DNA from 3 places in the Hydrogenophaga sp. RAC07 genome. Region 3 is predicted to be linked to each of the others. Evidence: predicted binding sites of a transcription regulator. Region 3 holds the regulator's gene; each other region holds the start of a gene.
The links. The regulator sigma-54, encoded in region 3, starts transcription at its own class of promoters, with help from an activator protein. The targets are predictions, from matches to a motif close to TGGCANGNAANCTGCTTT.
Positions count from the first base shown of each region.

Region 1: the regulator sigma-54 is predicted to act here: its motif matches at 2,560-2,577, upstream of glnA (type I glutamate--ammonia ligase).
Region 2: the regulator sigma-54 is predicted to act here: its motif matches at 1,798-1,815, upstream of BSY239_RS22810 (PEP-CTERM sorting domain-containing protein).

Region 1 covers NZ_CP016449.1:1,200,645-1,205,471, forward strand. The annotation lists gene BSY239_RS05580 (alpha/beta fold hydrolase) at 1-606, opposite strand, end outside; gene BSY239_RS05585 (EI24 domain-containing protein) at 676-1,551, shown strand; gene BSY239_RS05590 (competence/damage-inducible protein A) at 1,548-2,363, shown strand; gene glnA (type I glutamate--ammonia ligase) at 2,628-4,043, shown strand; gene BSY239_RS05600 (hypothetical protein) at 4,233-4,754, shown strand; gene glnL (nitrogen regulation protein NR(II)) at 4,814-4,827, shown strand, end outside.
Region 2 covers NZ_CP016449.1:1,618,379-1,623,205, reverse strand. The annotation lists gene BSY239_RS07595 (DUF1194 domain-containing protein) at 1-514, opposite strand, end outside; gene BSY239_RS07590 (PEP-CTERM sorting domain-containing protein) at 881-1,645, shown strand; gene BSY239_RS22810 (PEP-CTERM sorting domain-containing protein) at 1,849-2,541, shown strand; gene BSY239_RS07580 (GNAT family N-acetyltransferase) at 2,608-3,582, opposite strand; gene BSY239_RS07575 (UDP-glucose dehydrogenase family protein) at 3,614-4,827, opposite strand, start outside.
Region 3 covers NZ_CP016449.1:3,964,241-3,969,067, forward strand. The annotation lists gene BSY239_RS18445 (THUMP domain-containing class I SAM-dependent RNA methyltransferase) at 1-369, opposite strand, end outside; gene rpoN (RNA polymerase factor sigma-54) at 461-2,101, opposite strand; gene lptB (LPS export ABC transporter ATP-binding protein) at 2,107-2,901, opposite strand; gene lptA (lipopolysaccharide transport periplasmic protein LptA) at 2,907-3,521, opposite strand; gene BSY239_RS18465 (thiol:disulfide interchange protein DsbA/DsbL) at 3,728-4,375, opposite strand; gene BSY239_RS18470 (SPOR domain-containing protein) at 4,453-4,827, opposite strand, start outside.

The DNA of each region.
Region 1 (4,827 bases), 1.9 Mb from region 3:
GAAGGCCTGGAACGCTTCGCTGAGCCAGACGTCGTTCCATTGCCAGAAAGCGTTGTCGACGTCCCGGTGGTGGCGGGCCAGCCGCTGCCGCAAGCCATCTGCGGCGTCTGGCGTTGTCTCAAACAGTTGCTTTGCTTGCTCGATGGCGGTCACGGCCATCGGTTCCACAAATACGTGGGGTGCCATGGCCACGCAAGCGGTCACCGGGTGCTGGCTGGCGTGAAGCAGGGCGATCGTGGCGCCGTCGGAATGACCCACCAGAACGGGATTCGAGATCCCGAGCCGATCGAGCACTTGGGGAAGCACGTCGTGTGCTTCCAGGTGCATGTAGTCGGGTTCGTGGCGCCCGATGTGCCAGGCACCGTCACGTCGCGGTGGGCCTCGCACGTCGGCCACTGGATCGGATTGCCCGTAGCCGCGCCGCGAGTACATCCAGCCGGCCCTGCCGGTGGCAGCGCAGAGTTCGGCTGGCCAGAGTCGTCCCCTTTGTCGCCACATCGAGATGCTGCCCAAGCCTTCGTGCAAAAAAACCAGGGGCGCGCGGTCGCTGGCGCCGGGCAGGTGGGCCACCTCGATGCCAACGCCGGAAATGTCGATGCGGTTCATCTGCCCGATGCTAAATGCACGGGGGACCGCTGCCCCATGAGGACCGGAGATTGGCTGTATTCTCGTGCGATGTCCTTGTTGTTCGATTCCTTCTGGCGCGCCGTGGCCTACTGCGTCCACCCCCGGGTGATCGCGCTGTCTTTCCTGCCGCTGATCCTGATGGTCGTGCTGTCATTTGGCCTGGGGTACTTCTTTTGGGAAGGTGCGGTGGCATCGGTGGGCGGCTGGATCGCGTCCTTCGAATTGGTCGAGACCTTGATGGCCTGGATGGACCAGATTGGTCTGGGAGCCCTTCGCGGTGTGTTTGCACCGCTCCTGGTGCTGGTGCTGGCCACGCCGGTGATCGTGCTCTTGTGCCTGTTGCTCGTGGCGATGTTCATGACGCCCGCCATGGTCGACCTGGTCGGTCAGCGACGCTTTGCCGCGCTGGAGCGCAAGCACGGCGGCTCGCTGGTGGTCAGCGTGCTCTGGTCGCTGGGCTCCACGCTGCTGGCCATCGTCGCGCTGGTGATTTCCATGCCGCTGTGGCTGGTGCCACCTCTGGTGTTGATCCTGCCGCCCCTGATCTGGGGTTGGCTCACCTACCGTGTGTTTGCGTTTGACGCACTGGCCACGCACGCCAGCAGCGAAGAGCGCAAAGTGATCCTGAAGGAACACCGTGGCAGCCTCCTGCTCATGGGTGTGCTCAGCGGTTACCTGGGCGCAGCGCCGAGCCTGTTGTGGGCATCGGGTGCCATGTTCATCGCCATGGCGCCCTTGCTCGTGCCGCTGGCCATCTGGATTTACACGCTGGTGTTTGCATTCGCTTCGCTCTGGTTCGCCCATTACGCCCTGGCCGCCTTGCAGCGCATGCGTGCGGTGGTGCCGGTGGAGGTGCTGGATGCCGATCCAGAACGTGTGCGGGACGACACCCGGCAACTGAATGGACCGGAGAGCACGCCATGACGACCCCCATCGGCCTGATCATCATTGGCGACGAAATCCTCTCGGGCAAACGCTCGGACAAACACCTGCCCAAGGTCATCGAACTGCTGGGCGCGCGGGGCATGTCCTTGTCGTGGGCGCGTTTTGTCGGGGACGACCGCCAGAGCATCACAGCCAATCTGCGGGACGCATTCGCGCAGCCTGGTATCGTCTTTTCGTGCGGTGGCATCGGCGCCACGCCAGACGACCACACCCGACAGTGCGCCGCCGCCGCACTGGGGGTCGAGCTGACCCTGCATCCCGATGCCAGGCTCTTGATCGAGTCGCGCATGCGCGATGTGGCGGCCGAGCAAGGCCAGGAGTTCGATCCCCAACGCCCCGACAACGTGCACCGCTACAACATGGGCGTGTTCCCGGTGGGCGCGACGATCATCCAGAACCCGTACAACAAGATCCCTGGCTTCAGTTGCACGGGCGGGGGTGGTGGTCAGGTGCACTTTGTGCCCGGCTTTCCAGTGATGGCCTGGCCCATGATCGAGTGGGTGCTGGACCATGCCTGTGCCCATCTGCACAGCCGGGGCAGTTGGCTGGAACGATCGGTGATCGTCATGGGCGCCATGGAAGCCGCACTGACTCCGCTGATGGAGCAGGTCGAGCGCGAATTCCCGGTGAAGGTGTTCAGCCTGCCCAGCGTGGACCACCCGGAGTACGGGCGTCACATCGAGTTGGGCGTCAAGGGCGGTGCGGAAGCGGTGGGCGAGGCCTTCGCGAGCTTGCTGGCGGGACTGCATCAATGCGGAGCGCCGTTGGGCCCCGAAATGGTGCGCGGCTAGTTCGCCCAACCGTGGTGCAGCGCATCTGTTCGCACCAAAGTCGTGCAAACTGTCCGTCTGTCGGCCGCACACCGTCGCTGGCGGCTGAAAACCGCAGTCATACCGGGGTCCGTGAACCTTTGTGGCGCATGGCCTGCGCCATAATCGCCGGGCGTTTGAAGAGGGCTGCCCCGTTCAGGTGAACCTGGGTGGTGTTTGGCACAGATACTGCTTCATTCCCATGTCGATTTTCAATTTCCACTCACCCAGCTACAGGAGTATTTGATGGCCAAGACCGTCGCAGACGTGATGCAGATGGTGAAGGACAACGACGTCAAGTTCGTTGACTTCCGTTTCACCGACACCCGGGGCAAAGAACAGCACGTGACCGTGCCGGTGTCCCACTTCGACGAAGACAAGTTCACCTCGGGCCACGCGTTTGACGGCTCGTCGGTGGCCGGCTGGAAAGGCATTGAAGCTTCGGACATGCAGCTCATGCCCGACTCCAACACCGCCAACATCGACCCCTTCTTTGAAGAAACCACGCTGTTCCTGCAGTGCGATGTGATCGAGCCGGGTGACGGCAAGGCCTACGACCGCGATCCGCGCTCCATCGCCAAGCGCGCCGAGGCCTACCTCAAGGCTTCCGGCCTGGGCGACACAGCCTACTTTGGACCAGAGCCCGAATTCTTCATCTTCGACGGCGTGCGCTGGAGCAACGAACCCGGCCGCGTGATGTGCGAGATCGAGGAATACGAAGCCCCGTGGAACAGCGGCGCCAAGCTCGAAGGCGGCAACCGCGGCCACCGTCCGACCGTCAAGGGCGGCTATTTCCCCGTGCCCCCAGTCGACAGCACGCAGGACATGCGCGCCGAGATGTCCCTGATTCTCGAATCGCTGGGCATTCCGGTTGAAGTGTTCCACCACGAAGTGGCGGGCGCTGGCCAGAACGAAATCGGCACCAAGTTCAGCACGCTCGTGGAGCGCGCCGACTGGACGCAGGTGCTCAAGTACGTGGTGTGGAACGTGGCCAATGCCTACGGCAAGACCGCGACCTTCATGCCCAAGCCCTACGCCGGCGACAACGGCTCGGGCATGCACGTTCACCAGTCGATCTGGAAAGACGGCAAGAACCTGTTCGCCGGCGACGGCTATGCCGGTCTGAGCGAATTTGCCCTGTACTACGTGGGCGGCATCATCAAGCACGCCCGCGCGCTGAACGCCATCACCAACCCCGGCACGAACTCGTACAAGCGTCTGGTGCCCGGCTTCGAAGCCCCGGTGAAGCTGGCCTACTCGGCCCGCAACCGCTCGGCCTCGATCCGCATCCCGTACGTGGCCAACCCCAAGGGTCGCCGCATCGAAGCGCGTTTCCCCGATCCTTCGGCCAACCCCTACCTGGCCTTCTCGGCCCTGATGATGGCTGGTCTGGACGGCGTGGAAAACAAGATCCACCCGGGCGAAGCCGCCACCAAGGATCTGTACCACCTGCCGCCCGAAGAAGACAAGTTGGTGCCGACCGTGTGCCACAGTCTCGACCAGGCGCTGGAGTATCTCGACAAGGGCCGCAGCTTCCTGACCAAGGGTGGTGTGTTCACCGACTCCATGCTCGACGCCTACATCGAATTGAAGATGGCCGAAGTCACGCGCTTCCGCATGGCGCCGCACCCCGTCGAATTCGACATGTACTACAGCCTGTGATGGACAGCCCGGTCTGACCGGGTCAACCTGCAGACGAGGGACGGCGCAAGCCGTCCCTTTTTGTTTCGGAGCGACATCTGGCCCTGTGAACGGGGTCGGCGGCGGCACTTTTCAAAAGGTTTTCCGTCATACTGATTCGCGATGAACGGCGCAGTCTTGCCGTGTCGACCCAACGGAGACCTCGTGCCCATGTCCCCCCTGCATTTCTCATCTGTTCCAGGCCTCGTTGCAGGCGTCGTGCTGTTGTGCAGCCTGCCCGCGCAAGCCCAGGAGCGCATCTACCGCTGCGGCAACGAATACACCAACAACGCGCAGGTGGCCAAGAGCCGCAACTGCACGCCCATGGAGGGCGGCAACATCACCATCGTTGAAGGGACCAAACCCGCACCCGCCGCCCGCAGCACACCTGCTGCGGCCCCTCGCAGCGGTAACGACCGCGTGGATCCCGCAGCCCAGCGCGCCCGCGACAGCGATGCCAAGGCCATTCTGGAAACCGAACTGCGCAAGGCCGAAGAGCGGCTGGCGCAGGCGCGCAAGGAGTACGCCAACGGTGAGCCTGAAAAGCAGGGCATCGAGTCGCGCAACTACCAGCGTTACCTGGACCGTGTGGCAGAACTCAAGGCCGCGGTGGCCCGCGCCGAGAGCGACGTGGCTGGCCTGCAGCGGGAGCTCGGTCGCCTGCCCGCTGCTTCGGGCAATGCCGCAAGATGAGCGGCTTGAAAAAGACACCGACCCTTTCCCCCATCAAACGCCGGGCACCGTCGGACACGGTGGGCGCCGAAGG
Region 2 (4,827 bases), 2.3 Mb from region 3:
CGACGCCCAGGGTATTGATCGCGTAGTCGCGACCGTAGGCGGTGGAGCAATCTCCGCTGTTGCAAGCGCCGTCACCCGACACGTCGATCACCTGACGCAGGGATTCGAAGCCGTTTGCGAACAGGCCAGCACCGTAACGAATGGCCGCTTGCACGCCGGTGTTTCCCGAGAAGGCTCGGGTCTCGTCCGCGATGTCGTTCGCAAATGCGATCGCGCTGGCAGCGCTGTTGATCAGCGACCATCCCACCTGCACCGCTTGCTGGGTGGCAGAAGACCATTCCACGTAAGTCACAGCGATCGCACCACCCTCGCTGGCCAGGATGGCGTTTTGCACGCTGACGTTCTGGAACGCCTGCACGTAACCATTTCGCTGCAACAAATATTCGCTGTTGCTGACGCTGCCGGACACGTCGACCAACAGCACAAGTTCCAGACCCACCGGCACAGCCGAGGCTGGGGTCGAGGCGAACAGAGCAGCAGCCCCGCACACCGATGCCAAGAGTTTCTTCAACATGATTTCCTTCTCCTTGGTTAAGCCGGCGGACTGCCGCGCACCAAGCGATTAGCATCTGGTGTGCCAGAGTTCACACATCCTTGATATTCTTGAAAATTCCCGCGGATACCCTGGGCAGTGGGGTGGACTTTGTCAAAAAACCCGACAAGTAGTCAGCCCATGTTCAGCACCCCCGGCATGCGGCCCGCTCCAGACACTTCTGCTTTAGGAGCGACAGAGCCGCCCAGATTCATCTTCAAGTCTGTCGAATTGCTTTACAGATTTTTGTTACTTTTCCGGTAAGTACTTGATTTCATTGCCTGGCATGGATATCGCTTAGTAGCGTAACAAGCCGCAACTGCGGTCTAACCCTCCAAGGAGTTTTTCATGCGTTTCATCAAGTCTTTTGTCGCAGCCGCCGCCCTCGCGGTTTCTGCCTCCGCCTTCGCCACCCCGGTGAGCGGCACCAGCCTGCAGAACCAGATCAACAATTTGTATGGTGGCGTTGGCGCTTCCTCGGTTTCATCGGCACCCAACGTGCAGACGGACCAAGCGGCTGAGTCTGGCCTGTTCCAAATCGAGGTGAGCGCAACTGCTTCTGCCTCCATCGTGTTTGAACTGGCTGGCTTTGCACCAACTACCACATTCGGCATCTACGATCCGAATGCAATCGGCACGAAGCTGGAACTGTTTAATGGCGCTGCAGGCCCAGGTGTCAAGAAGGAACTGACGCTGTCTCTTGGCAACTTGTTCACCACCTACCGCTTTGACCCACTGGTCCCGCCCTTCGCATTTGATGTATCGAGCGCAGCTTTCTCCACGAGCACGTTTGGTTATTACATCAAGACTCCCAACGATATCTTTTACTCGCAGGCATATCTGAATGGCGGCGATGACCACATGGTTGCCTACCAAGGCGTCGGCGATACCATTCGCCTGCCTGGAGCCCCTGCAAACAGCTTCTGGGGCAGCGAAAGCTACCTGCTCGCTTGGGAAGATCTGCCACTCGCTGGCTCGGACAAGGACTACGACGACCTGGGTGTGTACGTGACACTTGTGAAGCCAGTTCCCGAGCCAGGCTCCCTTGCCCTGCTGGGTCTGGGCCTCGCCGGTCTGGCAGCAGCCTCGCGCCGCAAGCAAAAACAAGCCTGATCGTTCTTCGGAACCGTCAACATCAAAAAGGGTGGCTCTGCCACCCTTTTTGCTTTTGGGAGCCTGGCTTTTCTGTCGACATTCTTGACATACTCGTGCCTGACTCGCGCAGAGCCACACAAACGCCATTGAATTCATTGATTTTTTTACTTTGGCACAGACTGTGCTTGTAAAGCACCATCGAAACCCCGCCGAAAGAAATTATGAAATCCATCTCGAAAACCGCCGTAGGCCTGTTGTTTGCCTTGGCAGCTGGCGTGGCCAGCGCCCTCCCTGTCAACCTTGTGTCCAACGGCAGTTTTGAGAGCGGACTTACGGGCTGGACTATTGGTGGGACCGATAGCCAGGGCTTTCCGCCCGTGGCCATCTTCTACAACTCCGCCGCGGGCTACCCCACCGGCGCCTTCGGCGAAGCCGTTCCACAGAACAACGCACCGACCAACTCACCCGACGCCGTGGGCGATCGCGCTGCCTACTTTGTCAGTGACCGCACGGTCAACCAGAGCTTGTCGCAGTCGATCACGGTCAGCACCGGCGGCATGTACCAAATCGGATTCAGCGCCTACGCACCCGCCAACGGCTACGCCAACTTCTACGACGCCACCTTCTCCGGCGTGATTGCCACCGTGCAACTTGCCAACTATGCCGTGAGCACGGGCCCAGTCACCACCTGGCAAACGTTTGCCGGTGCGGCCGACCTGCTGGCAGGCAACTACCTGGTTGAATTCGTGTTCAACACCAATGGTGTCCCCGCCAAAGACGTGGTAATCGACCAAGTCTATGTCATTGCCGGCAATCCTCCGGTCGGCGTGCCCGAGCCAGGCTCGCTCGCACTGCTGGGCCTTGGCCTCGCCGGCTTGGCCGCAGCTTCGCGTCGCAAGCAAAAACAAGCCTGATCGTTCTTCGGAACCGCATGCATTAAAAAGGGTGGCTCTGCCACCCTTTTTGCATTTCTGCTCAGCTCAAGCCTTGCGGTGCCGGCGCCACCAAACCGCTGCAAAATGCCGCGCGGCAGCCGCCACCCCACACAGGCTCCGCCTGTCAAGCGCCACCAGCCCCACCCGCTCACGCCGCAGCGCCATCCAGTCTGCCTTGTATGCGTCGTCACCACTCAGATAGTCCACCTCGCCCACGCCGTCCACGTCCATGGTGTGTTGCATGAGTGCGGTGGTGAGCACCGAGCCGGCGGACAGCTTTTCGAACCCCTGCACGTAGGCCAGCTTGTAGATGTTGGCCTTGCCCTGGCACACCAGCCACAGCTGGGCGGCCAGGGGTTCGCCGTTGAGCCAGAGCACACCCAGGCGCAGCCAGCCCAGGCGGGCAGCCAGGCGAATGAGGCCTGGCATGAATTCGGGACAAGGCTCGGGTGTCTTCCAGCTCTTGGCGTACACCGCCTCGTACGCAGCAATCGCATCTTCCAGCGCGTCTGATGCCTGGCTGTGGATGTCGATGCGCCATGCGCCCGCTTTGCCCAGGCGTCGGCGGCCCCGGTCGACACTATTTCGCAGGGCCGAAGGTCGCATCGGCCAGTAGGCTTCAAACCCGCCCTCAGGCACCGGCTGGTACCAGTTGCCGAAGGCAAAGTACCGGTCTGTCCAGTAGCCGGCTGCGCGCAGGCCGCCTTCCAGGTGTGGTAACCAGTCCGCAGAAGTGTCCAGCGGCTGCAGGCGCAGCACCGCGCCACCTGGCAGCGCTTTCATGGCCTGCGCCGCCGCCTGCCATTGCTCGGGCGACACAGTGCCCGCATCGCCCTGCGGGCCGTAGAGGCCGCTGTAGTAGTTGCTCAGCGAGCTCAGCGGCTCACCGCCTGCCTGCTGCATGAGCTGGAGGCAGACGCCAGGCGCCAGCGGCAAGGGAAAGTGGCGGGGCTGGCGCTCGAAGCCGTGCGCCAGCAGGTGGGCAAACCAGGCTTCGGACTGGAACAGGTCAATGGCCATGAAACGCAGTGGCCCTGCTCCGCCCGCTCAATCAGCGGCCGATGGCCAGGTAGTCGAAGCCCATGCCGCGCACCAGCGCCGGGTCATACAGGTTGCGGCCGTCCACGATCAGCGGCTGCTTGAGGCGCTGCTTGATCAGGTCAAAGTCCGGGCTGCGGAATTCCTTCCACTCGGTCACGATGACCAGCGCGTCGGCGTCCACCAACGCGTCGTTGGGGTTGTTGGCGTAGGTGATGCGGGGCTCGTCGCCCAACACGCGCTGGGCTTCGTGCATGGCCACCGGGTCGTACACCGTGGCGGTAGCGCCGGCGGCCAGCAGGTCGGCCAGCAGCTCCAGGCTGGGGGCTTCGCGCATGTCGTCGGTGTTGGGCTTGAAGGCCAGGCCCCACACGGCGAAGTGGCGGCCCTTGAGGTCGTCACCCAGGCGCTGCTTCACCTTGCGCCCCAACACATGCTTTTGCGCGTCGTTGGCGGCTTCCACGGCGGTCAACACCTTGAGGTCCAGCCCACCCTGGTCGGACGCGGTTTTGATCAGCGCCTTCACATCTTTGGGGAAACACGAGCCGCCGTAGCCCGCGCCGGGGTACAGAAAGTGATAGCCGATGCGCGGGTCGGAGCCCATGCCCTGGCGCACCATTTCAATGTCGGCGCCCAGCGCCTCGGCCAGGTTGGCCAGCTCATTCATGAAACTGATGCGCGTGGCCAGCATCGCGTTGGCTGCGTATTTGGTGAGTTCGGCGCTGCGCACATCGGTAACGATGAGGCGTTCGCGGTTGCGCTGAAACGGCGCGTAAATGGCGCGCATGAGGTGAACGGCCTGCTCGTCGTTCGCACCCACGATGATGCGGTCGGGCCGCATGAAGTCTTCAACCGCGGCGCCCTCTTTCAGGAATTCGGGGTTGGACACCACGGCATACGGTGTGGCCACACCGCGCTGGCGCAGTTCGTCGGCAATGGCTTCGTTCACCCGGTCGGCCGTGCCCACCGGCACCGTGCTCTTGTCCACCACCACCTTGTAGTCGGTCATGAGGCGGCCGATGTTGCGCGCCGCGGCCAGCACGTATTGCATGTCGGCCGAGCCGTCTTCGTCGGGCGGCGTGCCCACGGCAATGAACTGGATTGTGCCGTGGTGCACGGCGCGGGACACGTCGGTGGTGAAGCGCAGGCGCCCCGCCGCCACGTTGCGTTGCACCATCTCCTGCAGGCCCGGTTCGAAGATCGGGATGCCCCCCTCTTCCAGAATGC
Region 3 (4,827 bases):
GAAGCGGTCGCAGATCGCGTCCTTCACCTTGAGCGCGGCGAAGTTCAGAGACGTCAGCGGGCTGTGCTGCGCCGTGATCTCGACCTTGATGGTCTGCGCCGGTGTGAACCAGATCTCCCACGCCACCTCGCTGGCCGCGTGGTAAAGGTCTTGTTCGCTGCGGTAGCCGCCGTGCCAGAGCTGCACCAGCACGCGCTGCGTGAGGCGGCTGTGCAGGTTCAGCCGCATGGTGTCGCGCCATGACGCATTCAGTGCCACGCCGCCACGCGCCTTGTGCGGCGCGTCCACACCGGTGATGCGCTTGACCTCGGTGGCGAGCATGTCCTCCACGCCGGCGGCGCAGGGCAGGAAAACTTGAAGTTGATTCATAGAAGGGCGTTTCGCCGCCGGGCCGCCCCAAGGCGAAACAGCCCCCTCGGGGGGCAGCGACCCGCGAAGCGGCGGAGCGTGGGGGCCATGTTCAAAGCGATTTTCTAAGGTTCGCGGGGGCGATCCGCAAGGCTTCGCGGTACTTGGCCACCGTGCGGCGCGCGCACTCGATGCCCTGCTCGCGCAGCAGGTCGGAGAGCTGGTTGTCCGACAGAGGCTTGGCCGCTTCTTCGGCGGCGATGAACTGTTTGAGCAGCGCACGCACGGCCGTGCTCGACGCGTTGCCGCCCGTTTCGGTGCCCAGCGACGAGCCGAAGAAGTACTTCAGTTCGTAGGTGCCGAACGGCGTGGACATGTATTTGGCGGTGGTCACGCGGCTGATGGTGGACTCGTGCAGGCCGAGTTCGTCGGCGATCTCGCGCAGCACCAGCGGGCGCATGGCGAGTTCGCCGTGCATGAAGAAATTGCGCTGGCGCTCCACGATGGCGCTGGAGACGCGCAGGATGGTGTCGAAGCGCTGCTGGATGTTCTTGATGAACCAGCGCGCCTCCTGCAGGCGCTGCTGCATGGCGGCGTGGCCGGCCTCACCGCCGTTGTCGCGACCGCCACGGTTCTGGCGCATGGCGCTGGCGTAGGCATCGTGCACGCGCAGGCGCGGCATGACCTCGGGGTTGAGCAGGACCTTGAAGCCCCGACCGGCACGCGTCACCAAGACATCGGGCACGACCACGTTGCGCTCCACGTCGACGAAGCGGCGGCCCGGCTTGGGCTCCAGCCGCGCGATGAGGCCGAGCGCGCCGCGCACGGTTTCGTCGTCCAGGCCGCACAGGTTGCACAGTCGCTTCACATCACGCTTGGCCACCAGCTCCATGGACTGGCCACAAATGGCCAGGGCCGCGCGGGCTTCGGGCGTGTTGCGCATCTCCAGGATCTGCAGCCGCAGGCATTCGGCGAGGTTGCGCGCGCCCACGCCGGCGGGCTCCATGTGCTGCAGCAGTTGCAGGGCCATGGCCAGGCGCTGCTCCAGCGCCTCGCGTTCTTCCAGACCCTCGTTGGGGTCGTCGGTGGCCATCCGGCCCGACAGTGCCTGCCAGGCCGCGGCCAGTTCGGCCAGGCTGTCTTCGATGTAACCGTCGTCGCTGAGCGACTCGATCAGGAAATACAGCGCGGCGCGGTCCTCTTCCGACAGGCGCAGGCAGCGCGCCTGGTCGTGCAGAAAGTCCTGCAGGCTGATGTGGGCGCGGGCCAGGTCGGCCGCACTCGCCGTGTCGTCGTCGCCCGACGCATTGTTGTTGCGCGCGGGGGCATCGCCGCCCCACTCGCTGTCGTCGGGCGCCATCTCCACCGTGCCGTCGCCCTCCCAGCTTTCTTCCACCGGCGTGGCGCCGTCGAGCTTGCCTTCGATGGCATCACTTTCGCCGGTGTCGCTGCTCGTGCTGCTGCTGGATTCGGTGCCGGAGAGCATGGGGCCGGGCGCCTCGGGCATGTCGGGCGCGATCGCCGCTTCGGCGATCTGCTCGCCCGCGCTGACCGGCACATCGGTCTGCTCCAGCCCGAAAGTTTCGCGGTCGGCGGCGTCTTCGGAGCGCTCCAGGAACGGGTTCTCGTCGAGCATCTGCTCGACCTCCTGCGCCATCTCCAGCGTGGAGAGTTGCAGCAGGCGGATGGATTGCTGCAACTGGGGCGTGAGCGCCAGGTGCTGCGAAACCCTGAGTGACAGGCCTTGTTTCACAGGCCCTACATCCTGAAGTGTTCGCCGAGATAAACGCGGCGCACGTCGGCGTTTTCCACGATCTCGGCCGGCGTGCCGCTGGTGAGCACATGACCGTCGTTGATGATGTACGCACGGTCACAGATGCCCAGGGTCTCGCGCACGTTGTGGTCGGTGATGAGCACGCCGATGCCGCGCGACTTGAGGAAGCCGATGATGCGCTGGATCTCGATCACCGCGATCGGGTCGATGCCGGCGAAGGGTTCGTCGAGCAGGATGAAACGCGGGTTGGTGGCCAGCGCCCGGGCAATCTCGACCCGGCGGCGCTCACCGCCGGACAAGGCCGGCGCGGGCGACTCGCGCAGGTGGTCCACATGCAGGTCTTTGAGCAGTTCGTCGAGCCGGGCCTCGATGGCGGCCTTGCTCAGGGTTTTGCCGGCTTCGTCTTCCTGCAGTTCCAGCACGGCGCGCACGTTGTCGGCTACGTTGAGCTTTCGGAAGATCGACGCCTCCTGCGGCAGATACCCCAGGCCCAGGCGCGCGCGGCGGTGGATGGGCAGGTCCTGGATGGCCTGGCCGTCGAGCAGGATCTGCCCCGCGTCCGAGCGCAGCAGGCCGACCAACATATAGAAAGAGGTGGTCTTGCCCGCGCCGTTGGGGCCGAGCAGGCCGACGACTTCACCTTTGAAGACCGCGAGCGACACGTCCTTGACGACCTTGCGGCTGCCGTAGGCCTTCTGCAGGCCCTGGGCCTCCAGGCGGCTGATCTCGGGCACCGGCGCGGCGCGCTTGTCCGGGCCCAGGGCCTTGGCCGATGGCATCGCTGTCACTTCTGGCCCTCACCGAGCTGGTTGCTGGGGCGCAGGTTGGCCGGTGGCGCCGGCGTGGGGGCGGGCGCGCCCTCTTTGGGCACGGGCGTGAGCATGGCGCGCACGCGGCCCGTGGGGTTGCTGGCGGTGCGGTTGGCCACACCACCGTCCACCGTGAACACGTCGGTCGTGTTGTTGTAGACGATCACGTTGCCCGTGGTTTCGTCGTTGAGCTGGGTGCCCTTGAAGCGTTTGAGCACGGCCTCGCCCACAAAACGCACGGTGTCGGCCTGGCTGTCGTATTCGATGCGCTGGGCCGTTCCTTCGATGAACTCGTCCACCCCGTCGCGCTTCTGGCGGAAGAAGCCGGGGCTGCCGTTGACGATGCCGAACTGGTTGCCCTGCGCGTCCTGGCGCACCTCGACCTTGGCACCACGGATGACGATGGTGCCCTTGGTGATGATCACGTTGCCGGTGAAGATGCTGGTCTGGCGCGCATCGTCGTAACGCAGCGCGTCGGCTTCGGCGTTCAGCGGCAGGTTGCGGTCGGCCTTTTCGGCCTGCGCCGTTGCGGCAAACAACAGGCCCGCCACAAGGCAGCCGGTCAGAAGCAAGGGATGGCGAAGGCGCATGGAGGTGGTGACAGCAGGAGGATTTGAGGGCACGAAACTTGCATTCATTGTAACGACGTGATGCCGGCCGAACGGGTGGCGCGACGCCTTTACCGGTTCTTTTCTCACATCGATTCAAGAAGTTGCGGCGAGCCGCCTGCGCCCCGGTCCCAGCCTCAAAGAGAAAGCCCGCAGAGCGGGCTTTCTCTTGATGAATGAAGCGCTCCTCAGCCTTTGCGGGCCTCGGCGATCAGCGCATCGGCCACCACCAGCGTGCGGGGGCCCTGACCGTTGACGTAGTAACGGCCGGCCACGCCCAGCGACGGCGTGCCTTCCACCTTGTAGGCCTCCTGCAGCTGGGTGGCCTTGGTGGCCAGACCGGCGGCGGCGCCGTTGTAGAAGGCGTTGAAGCGGGCCATGTCCACGCCGCCCTGCTTTTCGATCCAGGCGGTGATGGCCGGCGTGTTGGTGAGCTGCTGGCGGTCCACATGGATCGCCTGGAACACCTTGCTGTGCAGGCGATCCACCAGCTTCATGTTTTCCAGGGTGAAGTACAGGCGCTGCATCGGCACAAATGCCGGGCTGAAGGCCACCGGCATGCGGCGCACGTTCACGCTGGCCGGCTGCTTCTTCATCCACTCGTCGAACATCGGCTCGAAATTGAAGCAGTGGATGCAGCTGTAGGCAAAGAACTCGACCACCTCGATCTGGCTGGCCGGGCTTTCCACCGGCGCCGTGGGGCTCACGCGCACGAAGTCGGTGCCCTCCTTGGGCCCGACGCGCTGGGCGAAGGCGGGGGTGATGAGGCCACCGGTGGCGGCCAGGGCGGTGGTGCCAGCGGCCAGCAGGGACCGGGAAAAATCGCGACGTTGCATGGAATCAGACTCCTTGTATGGACTGGATTGGGGCAGGCGCAGCGGGGATAAGTTCCCGGCGCGCCCCCGGCCCGGGATCAGCGCTGGATGCGCACCAGCGCGGCTTCAACGCCGTTGACTTCGAGTTGCTCCTGCGTGAGGTCGGCCAGGGCCTTCTGGTTGAACGGCCCCACGCGCACGCGGTACACGGTCCTGCCGGATTGTTCGCGCTCACTCACATCGGCATTGATGCCCAACATGGCCAGCTTGGCGCGCTGGGCCTCGGCGTCCTGGGGGGTGCGGAAGGCACCGGCCTGCACAAAGTAGATGAACGGATCTGCACCGGGGGCGGGTGGCGTGGCGGCGGACCCGGCAGCGGCTGGCGCCTGGCCCAGCTTGGATTGCGCGAGGTCGCCCAGCGGATCGGCCACCGGCCGGCTGGCCGCGGCCGGCGCCGGGGGCAGGCCCTTGCC